2 regions of the Mesorhizobium sp. M0563 genome follow, and region 2 is predicted to be linked to the other one. Evidence: riboswitches for the same ligand, from Rfam matches in the RefSeq annotation. Region 2 holds a riboswitch; the other holds the start of a gene.
The links. Region 2 has a riboswitch for glycine ahead of gcvT (glycine cleavage system aminomethyltransferase GcvT). Riboswitches for the same ligand answer to the same signal wherever they lie in the genome.
Positions count from the first base shown of each region.

Region 1: linked by a shared signal. The riboswitch ahead of NKI50_RS28990 (D-amino acid dehydrogenase) and the one ahead of gcvT (glycine cleavage system aminomethyltransferase GcvT) in region 2 are both predicted to bind glycine.

Region 1 is NZ_JAMYQV010000035.1:1,768-9,474, reverse strand. Features, by position in the region: gene NKI50_RS29015 (aminotransferase class IV) at 420-1,367, opposite strand; gene NKI50_RS29010 (Lrp/AsnC ligand binding domain-containing protein) at 1,575-1,808, opposite strand; gene NKI50_RS29005 (Lrp/AsnC family transcriptional regulator) at 1,844-2,026, opposite strand; partial or broken gene NKI50_RS29000 (GlcG/HbpS family heme-binding protein) at 2,489-2,918, opposite strand; gene NKI50_RS28995 (malate synthase G) at 2,927-5,062, opposite strand; gene NKI50_RS28990 (D-amino acid dehydrogenase) at 5,147-6,388, opposite strand; glycine riboswitch at 6,527-6,617, opposite strand; gene NKI50_RS28985 (Lrp/AsnC family transcriptional regulator) at 7,152-7,607, shown strand.
Region 2 is NZ_JAMYQV010000001.1:479,634-487,340, reverse strand. Features, by position in the region: gene NKI50_RS02380 (cytochrome b/b6 domain-containing protein) at 1-627, shown strand, start outside; gene NKI50_RS02375 (molybdopterin-binding protein) at 629-1,438, shown strand; gene NKI50_RS02370 (DUF3011 domain-containing protein) at 1,462-2,064, opposite strand; gene NKI50_RS02365 (transporter substrate-binding domain-containing protein) at 2,151-2,981, shown strand; gene NKI50_RS02360 (hypothetical protein) at 2,994-3,992, opposite strand; glycine riboswitch at 4,196-4,282, shown strand; gene gcvT (glycine cleavage system aminomethyltransferase GcvT) at 4,431-5,531, shown strand; gene gcvH (glycine cleavage system protein GcvH) at 5,537-5,905, shown strand; gene gcvP (aminomethyl-transferring glycine dehydrogenase) at 5,922-7,707, shown strand, end outside.

The sequences.
Region 1 (7,707 bases), on a different contig from region 2:
CCGCAGGAACGGCATGACGTTAGCCCTCACAAGAACATTACCTGTGAGGACTGGACACTCATCACCGAATGGTAACGGCTGCCGATTCAGTCAATCCCGCGCCCGCGCGCGTCGAGACAAGAGGTAGAGTGGCCAGCTCCGAGCCCGTCTTATCCCACAGGATTTGTGACATCGAGCAGACCGGCATCACGATCTCGCGTAAAATCGACAGGTCGGTCGCCTCGTTGAGGTAAGCGTCGTCGGTGCATGACGCGAGCTCGGCACCGCAGCAAGTTGCCACACCCTTGGGGACCCCAACCCAATCCAGGGGCGCTGCGCCGAGGCGCGCCGGCTTGGCTTTCTGGAGTTTGCGTGACGACAGCTTATCGTCATCGTCACGATCCCGATCGCCAAGTTTGCTGTCGCATGGCTCATTCTGATCACGGGTAGATGACAGCAGTCGACCATGCAGGATCGTCGTGCTTTTGCCAGTAGAGATCCATGAGCCGGCGGGTGACGGGTCCGACGCGCCCATTAGCGATTGCGGAGTCGTCGATACGCGTCACGGGCATAATGCCGCCGGCAGTCGACGTGATGAATACCTCGTCAGCCGCTTTGATCTTGGCGCGACTGACATCCGTAGCCGTGGCCGGGAGCCCCATCTCGGCACAAAGGTCGAAGACAGTCCGGCGCGTGATGCCTGGCAGCACCCCAAAAGCTGGCGTCCTCAGGGATCCGTCCTCAACAACGAACACATTGAAGCCGGGGCCCTCCGCAACGTGTCCGTTCGCATCCAGGATCAGCGCTGTTTCCGCCCCCATGTCGTAGGCTTCAAAAAGGCCCTTCACGAGATCGAGCCAATGATAGTTCTTGATTGAGGGATCAATCGATTTTGGCGGGATGCGGACGGTATTGCTGATTGCAACATGCAGGCCTCTTTCCAGCTGTTCCTCGTTGGCAACCGACCCAAACGGGACGGCGAATGCCATGAAGCGGTTCTCCGCCTGGCGAGGATCGCGACTGAACGTCGGCGATGATCCACGCGTGCAGATCATCTCCACGTACGCCGATTTGTGGCCCGACAAAGCGACGCAATCGTTTAGGATCGATGTTATTTTCTCACGATCATAGGGCAGCTTCATTCGCAGCCGTTCCATACCTTGGAAGAACCGGTCAAGGTGCAAGTCCAACCGGAAGAATCTGCCATTCCAGACGTGCACCGTGTCGTAAGTCGCGTCGGAGTGCAGGAAACCCCAATCGAGCACGGAGATCTTGGCCTCGGACATCGGTAGGTATTGTCCATCCATGAACGCAACCCCGCGCGGGTAGCGCCGTCGATCAACGTAATGCTCCTCGACAGTTGGAAGCGCAGGTAAGAGCTGTGTCATCGGGGGCGCCATACTTCTTCCTTACACCGGGACGGTTGCTTTCCCGCGTGAAACGGTCGGGCAACCCGCACCGTCCTGACGCAAGATCAACTGCGCCCTCTAGATCGCACAGTTGATTAGGCGAAAAAGCTCAATCTGACGCTGAGCGCGCAATGGCGGTTTCAAAAAGGAGCCCGGAGTGATGACTTCAGCGCAACCCGCCCAACGCTACACCGCAACGCGTGGCTCGAACTTGACACGATCAAGCGAAATCATGCTCCGGAATTTTCGGACATTGGGGTTGGTATAGAGCTTTGTCTTGACGAAGACGTCAAAGGCCTCGACGTCCTCAACGGAGACGAGCAGCACGAAATCGGCGTCGCCCGTAACCATATAGCACGGGGTAACCTCTTTGGCCGCGCGCATCGCGCTTGAACTCATCGACAAGGTCAAGACGCTCACGGTCGAGCTCTACCATGACGACAACGGTGAGCAACTTACCAAAAGCCTTCGCATCCACCAGCGAGATGTCCGCAAGGATCACACCATCCGAACGCGAGCTTGTTAACTCGACGCATACATGACGCTGCCGAAGAACCGGCCAGTTCCGCCAGTTCGGCAAAAGAGAGCCGGTTGTTCTTTTGTAGAGCCGTAAGGATCCTTCGAGCTAGGTCATCCAAGGAATAATGTCTGCTATGATTGCAACTTCAATCATCGCCCGAAGTGGCGCCACAATCATTGCAGCTTGCCCTGAAAATTGAAATAATCAAAACAATCTTGACGCTTCCGACCGCAAGAATTCGCCGCTGCCTCGGCCTAGGAGTCCGTCAATGTGCGCTGCAAAGCCCAAACCGCACCGCAACAGGCCTTAACAACTGGCCAGTCAAAGCTAGTGCGCGCGATACTGTCGGCGGCCGGACCGCCGTGATTTTCATCGACCTTCGGAGACGAGCGAAGCGATTCAGGGCGATCCCGCGTCGAGTAGCGTGGACCCCCCTCGCGAATATGCAGGAGATGATCGTGTTGCGCAGGAAAGGTGCGGGGCCTCTGCATGGTTCATGACCCCGGCTCCTGTTGCATCGAGCTTACGTCGACACAAACCACAGCGGTCTAGTTCGCAGCAACAGGCTTGCACTCAGGCCTTAGGCTGGCTGCGCGACTAAGTTAGCTGCCGTGATGGCAGATATGGCCACGGCCTCGTCATTGTCGGAGGTGTCTCCGGTGATGCCGACTGCGCCCAGCAGCGTTCCATCGGGTGCTGCACAAGAACGCCTCCCGGAACGGGCACGATCCGGCCGCCCGACACTGCATTCAGCCCGCAATGAAGTGCGGCCGGTCAGCCGCAGCCTTGTCGAGCCAGCGTGACCCGAAGCCGACGGCCAACGCGCCGTAGGCCTTGCCGGCAGCAATCTCGAAGCGCAGCATTGAGGCACCATCTTGCTTCTGGAAAGCGATCAGATGACCGCCTGCGTCCATGATGGCGACGCTCAGGGGCTTGAGACTTTCGTACTTTGCCTTGGAGAGCGCGGCTTCAATCATGGCATTGGCACTAGCGAGGTTAAGCGCAGTCATATTCATAGTCATTTGTACTGATTGGATCGGTTGGGGCTCGCCTTCAATTCCAGCCTCCTGGCATGCAGCACCGGCTCCGTATACCCGCTCGGCTGCTTGTGGCCCGTGAAGATCAGATCCGTTGCCGCCGTGAACGCGATCGAATTGGCGAAATCCGGTGCCATCGGCCGGTAGAGCGCATCGCCGGCATTCTGCTGGTCGACGACGCCTGCCATGCGCTTCAGCGTCTCCATGACCTGGTCGCGCGTGCAGACGCGATGATGCAGCCAGTTAGCGACATGCTGCGAGGAGATGCGGCATGTGGCCCGGTCCTCCATCAGCCCGACATCGTTGACATCCGGCACCTTGGAGCAGCCGACGCCCTGGTCGACCCAGCGCACGACATAGCCCAGAACGCCCTGGCAATTGTTGTCGAGCTCCTCCCGGATGTCGTCAGGCGTCCAGTTCGGACGCGACACGACCGGCACGGAGAGGATGTCGTCAAGCTTCGCGCGCGCCCGGCTCTTCAGCGTCTCCTGCACGGCATGGACGTCGACCTTGTGGTAGTGCGTGGCATGCAGGGTTGCGGCCGTCGGCGACGGCACCCAGGCGGTGTTGGCGCCGGCCTTAAGATGCCCGATCTTCTGCTCCAGCATCGCCGCCATCAGGTCCGGCATCGGCCACATGCCCTTGCCGATCTGCGCGCGACCCTCCAGCCCGCAGGCCAGCCCGATATCGACGTTCCAGTTCTCATAGGCGCCTATCCAGGCCGACTGCTTCATGTCGGCCTTGCGGATCATCGGCCCCGCTTCCATCGATGTGTGGATCTCATCGCCAGTACGGTCGAGGAAGCCGGTATTGATGAAGACGATGCGCTCCTTCGCGGCGCGGATGCATTCCTTGAGATTCACCGTGGTGCGGCGCTCCTCGTCCATGATGCCCATCTTAATCGTGTTGGGCATCATGCCCAGCACCTGCTCGAGGCGGCTGAATAGCTCCACCGCGAAGGCAACTTCCGCCGGCCCATGCATCTTCGGCTTGACCACATACATGGAGCCGGCCGGCGAGTTCGCCCGACGCCCGCCCTTCTTGCCGATATCGTGGAGCGCGATCGCCGCCGTCATGATCGCGTCCATGATGCCTTCGGGCACCTCGTTGCCGTCGCGGTCGAGCACGGCCGGATTGGTCATCAGGTGGCCGACATTGCGCACCAGCATCAGCGAGCGGGCGCGAACCGAGAACTTCGAGCCGTCTGGCGCGGTATAGGTGATGTCCGGCGACAGGCTGCGCGTGAAAGTCCGGTCCGCCTTGGTCACTTCCTCCGTCAGGTCGCCCCTCATCAAGCCGAGCCAGTTGCGATAGACCGCGACCTTGTCCTCGGCGTCCACAGCTGCGACCGAATCCTCGCAGTCCATGATCGCGGTGATCGCCGATTCCAGACGCACGTCGGAGATGTCGGCGTCATCGACCTTGCCGATCGGCGACGTCGGGTCGATGACGATCTCGATATGGATTCCGTTGTTCTTCAACAGGAAGTGAGTCGGCGTGTTCGCCTCGCCCAGATAGCCGACGAACTGCTCCGGCTTCTTCAGCTTCACCGCCTTGCCATCGACCGTCGTCAGCGCCAGCGCGCCGTCCGCCAGCACGATCTTCTGGACGTCGCTCCAACTCGCACCGCCAAGCGGAACGCTCTCGTCGAGGAATTTGCGCGCCCAGGCGATCACCTTCTCACCGCGCACGGCATTGTACCCCCTCCCCTTCTCCGCGCCATCGGCTTCCGGAATGGCGTCCGTGCCGTAAAGCGCATCATAGAGTGAGCCCCAGCGCGCATTGGCGGCGTTCAGCGCATAGCGCGCATTTATCACCGGCACTACCAGCTGCGGCCCCGCGACAGTTGCGATCTCCGGATCGACGTTCTTCGTCGAAACGCTGAAATCCGGCCCTTCCGGCACTAGATAGGAAATCTCCGTTAGGAAGTCCCTGTACTTCGCCAAATCCTCCGGCTGGCCGTTGCGGCGATGCCAGTGGTCGATCTTCTCCTGGATCTCGTCGCGGAACGCCAGCAGCTCGCGGTTGCGGGGGGTAAGATCGTTCACGATCGATGAGAAAGACGCCCAGAAGGCTGAATTGCCGATGCCCGTGCCCGGTAGCGCCTCGTCACGCATGAAGTCGTGCAGCTCCCGCGCGATTTTCAGCCCGGCAGTCTCGATGCGGACAGCGTTTAGCTGCTGGTTGTCCACCTTATCCTCCTATACCACCAGACGATTGTCGACAGGAAGATCTTGTGCGACGACCTCAGCCAACATCGCTGATGTCGCGGCAGACAGTGTCCAGCCAAGGTGCCCGTGGCCGGTGTTATAGTAAACGCCCGGCGCCTTCCCTTTGCCGACACGCGGCATCATGTTCGGCATCATAGGACGGAGGCCCGCCCATGGCACGATGCGGTTCGTGTTGACGCCCGGAAAGAGTTGCCGCGTCCAGTCTACCAGAGGTCTTACCCGGTCATCCCTTATGTCCCGGTTCTGGCCGTTGAACTCTGCGGTCCCAGCCACTCGGAAGTGCGCTTCGCCAAGCCGGCTGGTCACGATTTTGGCCCTGTCGTCGAGGATACTCACCCAGGGAGCGGCTTCCTGTGCCGCATTGTCCCCCAGCTGTATCGTGATCGAGTAGCCCTTGACAGGATAGATGTTGAGACGATCGCCCAGCATCGCCGCGAAGTCACGGCTGTTCGAGCCCGCGCATACGACGATCGCGTCGGCTTCGATAACCTGCGCCGGGGCAGCTTGGCTCGAGTACGTCACCCTGAAGCGACCGCGTCGCTCAATTCTTGTCACCGACGCGTCGTAGTGGAAACTTCCACCGCGCCGTTCGCATGCGCGGGCCAAGCCGGTGGTATACTTGTGGATGTCACCTGTTGAGTCCGAAGGTGTGTAGAACCCACCATAGAAAGCGCCCTGCAAGGCCGGCTCAATGGACGCGATCTCGCCAGCCGTGACCGGCCGCCTGTCAAGGCCCCCTTCGATGAGGAGTTGGTTGACTTTCGTGCCGTGGTCGAAGCCCGGCTTGTCCCAATAGACATGAAGTATCCCGCGACGAACGTGGTCGAAATCGATCCTCTCACGCTCAGCGATGTCAAACATGTGCCTGCGCGCAGCGATAGCCAAACGGGTGGTGGCAACAGTATTCTCGCGGTACTTCGCGATATGGGATACAAATTCCGCAAGCCAGCTATACTTGTGCCATGTCGGCGCCGGGTTGATGAGGAGTGGCGCATCGCGCCTCGCCATCCACTTGATGCCTTTTAAGATGGTCGACCAGTGGTTCCAGACTTCCGCATTGCTCGCTGATAACTGGCCGCCGTTTGCAAACGAGGTCTCCATTGCGGCATAGCGCTGACGCTCTAGCACGGTGACCTCATAGCCGTGTTCCAAAAGGGTATAGGCTGTCGACACGCCGGTAATGCCGGCACCAATCAAAACAATCTTGGGCATTTCGCTCTCCAGACAAGACAATGGGTTCAGGCCAGTCGGCCCGCGGCTCTTCCCCAAATCTGTCACTGTACCTGAGAGCTTGACCGGGTGGCCCGGCTTTCCCCTTCGGTGGACGCTCTGGCGTCTCTCTCCAGATTGTTCGGCGGCACGGTCGCTTGTACCTGAGAGTTTCCTTGGGGGGTTGCTCCGTCGGTGTCGGCAACGTGCCGATCTCTCCCGTACTGCCTATCGAACAGTCCGTTTATAGCTCCGTCCAACGATGGTTACAGCCACGCTTGCCCCTCAATGGTGAAACAGGCCCATCATTTTCGCCAGCAAGCTGAAACGCGTGAACTGAGGATGCCCGTTTCTTCGGCAACCAGCGGGACACTCGAACATCTCATGGAGCATGTTCTCAGGCCCCCGAACCACGGAGCCGCTTATGTCAATGCGCTGCTCGCCGCCGTCGGCTACAACTGCCTCTTGCTCAACTGGCTTAGGCTTTTGTTTGCCTACTTCCTAGCCCTGTTCGCAACCGCCGCAGCGCCGCCGGTTCAGCCGCGATCAGCCTAACCGAAGTGCCGATACCGCCCAGCCGACCGCCGTAAGTTTGGAATGGTTTAGGCAAAACTCACGCTCAGGTGAAAAGAAACGGTCGCGTATCGGCTATGATTGCAACGATGGCACCTTTTGAATGGAGTAGCGTTTCATTGAGCGTCCGATCTTGCAACGAGCGTTTCGGACCGCTAATGCCACATCTTGGTTTCGCATCTAGGGTATCGGGATGATAGATGACCTTGACCGGCGGATCCTCGGCGTCCTGCAAAAGAACAACAGGTTTTCGTTCGCCGAGCTTGCGGATCTCGTGGGCTCCTCTGCTGCCTCATGCATGCGCCGCGTGAATAAGTTACGCGCCGACGGCGTTATCACCGCTGATATCTCCCTGGTTGATCCCAAAGCGCTCGGGAAGTCGCTGATCGTGGTCGTAACGGTGGAGCTTGATCGCGAGCGTTTAGATCTTGTCGATGACTTCAAGCGAGCAATGAGGGCGGCGAAAGAGGTCACCCAATGCTATATGGTGACAGGTGATGCTGACTTCGTTCTTATTGTAGCAGTGGAGGACGTCGAGGCCTTTGACGTTTTTGTAAAGACCAAACTCTACACAAATCCCAATGTGCGCAAGTTCAAGAGCATGATTGCGCTGGACCGCGTGAAGTTCGAGCCCCGGACGCTAGTATAGCGTTGTACGGCTGAACGTTTCCGCCACTCCTGCCCCCATTTTGAAGCGTCCGTTGCGGCTAGAGGGCCAGTTTGATCGCAATCAGTGCATCGAAGTCTGC
Region 2 (7,707 bases):
CGCGGCTACACCGAGATCTTCGGCAAGCGCTTCGATACCACCGGCGTGCTCGGCTGGTCGGGTCCGGCCGGCCAGGAGACCTCCCGCGCCTTCCCGTCCTGGGCGACGATCCCTTCCTACTACGATCTCGGCACCGCGCGCGTCGTTCATTTCTTCTTCGCCTGGGTGCTGACCACCACGCTGCTGGTCTGGCTGGTCGCCAGTCTGATCAACGGCCATTTGCGGCGCGATCTTGCCCCGCGCCTCGATGATTTCAGGCGGCTGCCGCGAGACATTGTCGACCACGCAAGGTTCAGGTTCCACCACACGCGCGAATACAACACGTTGCAGAAGATGGCCTATGGCGGCGTGCTGTTCGTGCTGCTGCCGCTGATGATCATCACCGGCCTGGCCATGTCGCCGAGCATGAACTCGGTGCTGCCATTCCTGAACGACCTGCTCGGTGGCCGGCAGACGGCACGTACCATCCACTTCACGGTGATGCTGCTGCTCGTCGCCTTCTTCGTCATCCACATCCTGATGATCCTGGCCGCCGGCCCGATCAACGAGCTGCGTTCGATTATCACCGGCTGGTATCGAACCGACCCGCCGGCGAATGGCGACAAAGCACCCGAGAGGAGCGCCTGACATGGCGAAATTCGAGATCAGCCCCAAGCTACAGATAAGCCGAAGAAAGTTCCTGACCTCGGCCAGCTTGGGCCTTTCCGGCATCATGCTTTCGGGCTGCGATGCCTTCGACAGCCAGCTTGGCGTCGGCGACGGCCTGCGCAGTTTCCTCGAAAGCGCCAATGGCCTGACCTGGCGGGCGCAGCGGCTGCTTGCCGGCCGTGACGCGCTGGCGCCGGAGTTCACCGAGGCCGACATTCGCCAGCCGCAGCGGCCGAACGGCGTCACAGCGCCCGACGACGATTTCTACAAGGGCCTGCTCGCCAACGATTTCGCCGACTGGCGGCTGGAGGTTTCCGGCCTCGTCGAAAAACCGCTGTCGCTGAGCCGCGACCAACTGATGAACATGCCGAGCCGCACCCAGATCACCCGCCACGACTGCGTCGAGGGCTGGAGCTGCATTGCCAAATGGACCGGCACGCCGCTGTCGCTGGTGCTCGACCAGGCGGTGGTCAAGCCGCAGGCGCGCTACGTCATGTTCCACTGCCTCGATACGATCGACCGCAGCCTTGCCGGCGATATCAAATATTACGGCTCGATCGACCTGATCGATGCCCGTCATCCGCAAACGATCCTTGCCTATGGCCTCAACGGCAAGCCGTTGCCGGTCGAGAACGGCGCGCCGCTGCGCGTCCGCGTCGAGCGCCAGCTCGGCTACAAAATGCCGAAATACCTCACCAAGATCGAGCTGGTCGACGGCTTCGCCAATGTCGGCGGCGGCAGAGGCGGCTATTGGGAGGACAATGGCTACGACTGGTACGGCGGCATCTGACCGAAACCTGACTTAAGCCTCATCTAACTGTCGTCGTCGCTGTCGTCGCCGTCGCTGCGCAGGGCCGGATTCAGATCAGGATTGTCGTCAGGGGTAACAAGCTTCCCCAGCCCGTGCGGTCCTTGGTAGTTGCCGTGGGTATCGAAGTTGGGATTGCCCTGATTGTCGAATTGCGGCGTCGGATCGATCGATTGGTCGTAACGGCGCGGGCGCGGCTTCGGATAGTAATTGTCGGAATGATGGCGGTGCGAATTGCCGTCGTCGAGAATGGCGCCTACCACGCCGCCGACGATAATGGCTGCAGCGACGTCGCCAGCAGAGGGATTGCGGTTGGGGCCGGCGACTGCGAATTCGGCCGAGCAACCATTGTCGACCCAGATGCCGCCGCCGTCATAGCCCCAGCTTCTACCATATACGCAACGCGCCTTCGAAAGCCTGGAGGTCAACTGCACGCCACGTCGCGTATCGATCCCGCAATAGGAATAGCGGTAATCGGCGCTGGAGCAGACCATGCGTTTTGCCCCCGCAGCCTGCGCTGCCGCCGGCAGCAACGAAAGCTTCGCCGGGTTGCCCAGGATGCAAACCAGGAACATCATCGAACTGCTAACCGCCATCCGTGCCGACATCGCAACTCTCCATCAGGGTCCGCTATCGACAGAATGGCACCTCTGTGTAAATCTGACAACCGGACGGGCTCAGCGAGGTTATATTAATGCGCGCTAAGATGATCGCCACAACTATACTTGCCCTTTCTGCCTGGTTGGCTTTGTCGCTGCTGCCAGCCCGGGCGGATGACAGCCTCAAGCGCATCATCGACCAGAAGACACTGACGGTCGGCGTGGCGCTCAACCCGCCATGGATCCTCAAGAAGGCCGACGGGAAGTTCGCCGGCTATGATGTCGACCTGACCAATGCGCTGGCGTCTGATCTCGGCGTCGACCTGAAGCTGGTCGAGGTGCATTGGAACGACCTCAAGACACGACTGCTCAAGGGTGATTTCGACATGATCGCGGCGGGCTACGCCAGCACGCCGGAACGCGCACGCGAGGTGGTGTTCTCCAACCAGACCGGTACCGCCGATATCCGCATGGTTGCGACGATCGCCAGCCTTGGGAAAAGGCCGGGAAAGGCAGTAGCGGCGCCGGGATACAAGATCGCCGTGTTGTCCAATTCCACCGATGAAGCCGCCGCGAAGGAAGCTTTTCCTAAGGCGACCATCCTGTCTTTCGACAATACCTCAGATGTTTTCGCCGCGATCATCGGCGGCGACGCACAGGCGATGGTCGCCACATCGCCAACGCCGCAAATGGCCGCCAGGCTCTATGACGCGAAATTGAAAATGGTGGGCGGTCCGCTGTTGCGGACGCCGGAGGCGTTTGCCATGCGGCCGGACGATGTCCGCCTCATCCAATACGTCAACAACTGGATCGGCGCGCGTACCGCTGACGGCACCATAGGCGGCGTGCGCCGCTACTGGTTCGGCAGCTTCAAATGGATGTCGCGGTTCGACACCGGCGCCAAGCCGGAACCTGCCAAGCAATAGGTTGGCGACCTGTTATGCGACCTTGTCGATCAGCGGCTTGAGCGCCGGGTGGATTTCCGGCGAGGCGTGCTTGATCAGCGTCAGCAACGCACGCTCGTTCTCCTGCAGCGGCCGGTCGCCGATGTGTTCAGCCAGCCATTTCGCCTCGCCGGCATCGACCGTCTCGGCGCGGCGGGCCAGAGCCTCGGCTGCGTTGTTCCTCGATTCCCATTCGGCCTCGACGTCGCCCGGTGAACGATAGGCCTCCATAATGCCGGACAGGCCACCCGACACCATGCGGCTGAAGAAACCGCCGATCTCCGGATCGGCCTGCTCGAAAAAAGCATCCCGGCGCAGCGCCACATCGCGCACCGGCGCTTCGTAGCCGGCCGAACACATGACGAAATTGGCGATCGCCTTGACGAACAGATCGTTCCACGACGGATCATTGTCGCCCGCCACTGTCCGCTCGTTGATCTTGAACAGCACCTCGGCCTCGGCGCGGCTGATGGCGATGTTGCCATCGCCGCCATAGGCGTAAAGGATGCGGCGCAACAGCTCGACCTCAGCCTTGGCTATCGACCCAGGGATAAGCCTGCCGCCGGTCGTCAGCGGCCCCTTGCCATCCACGACCGCATGAGCGACCTGCTCCAGCGCATAGCCGGAAAGCGTGCTCGGCGATGATTTGGCAACTTCCAGCACGTGCACTAGCAGCTCGAGTTCGGTTCGGCTGTCAACCATGCCGTCGCGCGAAATCGCCCGGATCAGCCAGTCGGCATTGTCCTGGGAAACATAGCCGGCCGGCTGTTCCTGGTGGACGATGAAGTCGGTGACGGCCTCGACGAAAAACTCGAGCCATTCCGCGCATTTGTCCCTCGCCGTCGCGTCGAGCGCAAACAGCGCCTCGGCCTCGCCGCGCGTTACCACGCCGTCGCCGAACACTTCGCCGCGCAGCATGACCACGTCTTCCGCCGTGATCCGATTTTTCGAGGTCAGCCCGGCCACTGGCGCGCTCATGATCAATTCGCCCATTTTGTTCCCCGCCCGCCGCCGGCAATTGCCGGCCCTTATCCGGCATATCAGCAAGGTCTTGAGAAACCGGCAAGCGGCGTGGTTAGCGAAGGCTTGCCTGTAAAGAAGGCCCGCAGAAGACTGCCAGTAAAAATGTCGCTGGCAGGTGACAAGGTGTCGTCCACGGGCTATGGATGACGAGTCGAGGGCTCTTAACCGAGTCCTACCTGTTTGCGGGAGAGAGCAGCGAGAGCTGCCGCCGAAGGGGAAATCGCCCGAAATCTCTCAGGCAAAAGAACCGTAGACGGGAAAGACACTCTGGAAAGTCGGGGCTTGCCCCCGCGCCGAAGGTGTAAGCGCTGCCGACAGAGTTACGGGGCGCGAGTCTCTCAGGCTTCAGACAGAGGGGCACGGACTGGTCGCCATTCGCGACCGCTTGCGTGCGACTCTGGAGATGACATGACGGGCGACGACACCAAACACCTTCCCCTCGAAGATCTGCACATGGCAGCCGGTGCGCGCTTCGGCGCCTTCGCCGGCTGGTCGATGCCGCTGACCTATCCGGCCGGCGTGATGAAGGAGCATCTTCACAGCCGCGAGCATGCCGGCCTGTTCGACATCTCGCACATGAAGCTGTTCGAAATCAGCGGCCCGGGCGCAGCAGCGCTTCTGAACCGCGCCTGCCCGTTCGATGCCGGCGCGCTTCAGGTTTCCCAGTCCAAATACACGTTCTTCCTCAATGAGGCCGCCGGAATACTCGACGATCTGATCGTCACCAAGCTCGGCGTCGAGCGCTTCATGATGGTCGCCAATGCCGGCAACGCCGCCGCCGACGAAAAGCATCTGCGTGAACTTGCCGAGGATTTCGACGTGAAGGTGGACGCGCTCGACCGCGTCTTCCTGGCCATCCAGGGCCCCGAGGCATGGGCTGCCCTTTCCCGCGCCGGCATCGAGACCGGTTCGCTGGTGTTCATGCACGGCATCGAGCCGCGCGAAAACTGGTTCATGAGCCGGTCGGGCTATACCGGCGAAGACGGTTTCGAGATCGGCCTGCCGGAAGCGGACGCGCGAACCCTCGTCACCAGGTTGCTCGAGGACGAGCGAGTGATGTGGATCGGCCTTGCCGCCCGCGACAGCCTGCGGCTCGAAGCAGGACTGTGCCTGCACGGGCTGGACATCACGCCGGAGATCGATCCGGCGAGCGCCGGGCTGATGTGGGCCATCCCCAAGGAGGTTCGCGCCTCTGGCGCGTTCATCGGCGCCGATGCATTGCGCGCCATCCTGGAGCGCGGCCCGGCGCAAAAACGCGTCGGCCTGAAGCCGGACGGCCGCCAGCCGGTGCGCGCCGGTGCTGCCCTTTTCGACGCCGACGGCAACCCTGCCGGCCATGTCACCTCAGGCGGCTTCGGCCCCTCGGCCGGTCATCCGGTGGCAATGGGCTACGTCCGGACGCCGCTTGCCAAGCCCGGCACAAGACTGTTCGCCGATGTCCGCGGGACGAAAATCCCGGTCGACATCCACCCCTTGCCCTTCACGCCCCATCGCTACCGCAAAGGATGATTTCAATGGCAAAGACCTATTTCACCGAAGATCACGAATGGCTTCGCGTCGAGGGCGGCATCGCCACCGTCGGCATCACCGATTACGCGCAGCAGCAGCTCGGTGACCTCGTCTTCGTCGAACTGCCTGAGCCAGGGAAAAAGCTGGCCAAGGGCGATACGGCCGTGGTGGTCGAATCGGTCAAGGCGGCATCGGACGTCTACGCACCGGTCGACGGCGAGATCACCGAAGCCAACACCGCGCTGTCGGCCGATCCTTCGCTCGTCAATTCGGCGGCAACCGGCGACGGCTGGCTGTGGAAGATGAAGCTGGCCAATGAGAGCCAGCTCGACGGCCTCCTCGATGAAGCCGCTTACAAAGCCCATATTGGTTGATAGCAGGACCAGCAAGATGACCGCAGCACCCTACCCCTTCTCGGCTCGCCATATCGGCCCGGGCCTCCAAGACGTCAGAGCCATGCTGGCCACGATCGGCGTTCCCTCGGTCGAGACGCTGATCAGCCAGGCAGTGCCGAAGTCGATCCGGCTCGACCGTCCATTGGCCTTGCCCGCCGCTGCAAGCGAAGCGGAAGCGCTGACCGAGCTCGCGGCGACGATGGCAAAGAACACGGTGCTGAAGAGCTTCATCGGTACCGGCTATCATGGCGTCCACGTGCCGCCGGTGATCCAGCGCAACCTGTTCGAGAACCCGGCCTGGTATACGGCTTACACGCCTTACCAAGCCGAGATCAGCCAGGGCCGGCTGGAAATGCTGTTCAACTTCCAGACGCTGGTCACCGAGCTGACCGGCTTGCCGGTGGCGTCGGCCTCGCTGCTCGACGAGGCGACGGCGGTGGCCGAAGCGGTCGGCATTGCGCTGCGCCATCATCGCGACAAGCGCACCAAGGTGGCACTGGCCGGCACGCCGCACCCGCAGACGCTGGACGTCGTTCGCACCCGCGCCGAACCGCTCGGCATCGAGGTCGACGGCGAGGTGATCGACGACAACACCGCCGCCCTGCTGGTCTCCTGGCCCGATACATTCGGCGTCTATGGCAATCACAAGGCAGCGATCGACAAGGCCCGCGCTGCCGGCGCGCTGGTCGTCTTCATTGCCGATCCGTTGGGCCTGACGCTGACCGACGCGCCAGCCAGGCTTGGCGCCGACATCGCCGTCGGCCCGATGCAGCGTTTTGGCGTGCCGATGGGCTTTGGCGGGCCGCACGCCGCCTATTGCGCCGTGTCCGACAGGCTGACGCGGCTGATGCCCGGCCGGCTCGTTGGCCAGTCGACGGACAGCAAGGGCCGTCCCGGATATCGCCTGGCCTTGCAGACACGCGAGCAGCATATCCGCCGCGACAAGGCGACCTCCAACATCTGCACCGCACAGGCGCTGCTCGCCAACATGGCGACGGCCTATGCGATCTGGCATGGCCCTGCCGGGCTGCAGGCGATTGCCGGCCGCGTCCACACGCTGGCCAACCGCCTGGCTGCCGGCCTCAAGGCAGCAGGCGTTTCGGTGCTCGGCGGAAGCCGCTTCGACACGGTGACCGTGGAACTGAAGGGCAGAGCCGCCGCACTTGCCGCCGCCGCCGAGAAGACCGGCCGGCTGCTGCGTGTCATCGACGCCGACCATGTCGGCATCAGCTTTGACGAGACCTCCACCGAGGCCGATCTGGAGGCGATCGCAGCACTTTTCGGCACCAAGGCCGGCGTTGCCGCCGGCAGTTCCATGCCAGGAAAACCGCGCGGCAAGGAGTTCCTCACCCAGCCCGTCTTCCGCGAAAACCACTCGGAAACCGACATGATGCGCTTCTTGCGCCGGCTGTCCGACAAGGACCTGGCGCTCGACCGCGCCATGATCCCGCTCGGCTCCTGCACCATGAAGCTCAACGCCGCCGCCGAAATGATGCCGGTAAGCTGGCCCGATGTCGCCAACCTGCATCCCTTTGCCCCGGCGAGCCATTCGGTAGGCTATCGCGCCATGATCGACGAGCTGGAAGGCTGGCTGGCGGAGATCACCGGCTTCGACGCGGTGACCCTGCAGCCCAATGCCGGCAGCCAGGGCGAATATGCAGGGCTGCTCGCCATTCGCGGCTATCATTTGTCGCGTGGCGAAGGCCATCGCACCGTCTGCCTGATCCCGTCCTCGGCGCATGGCACCAATCCGGCAAGTGCGGCCATGGCCGGCATGAGTG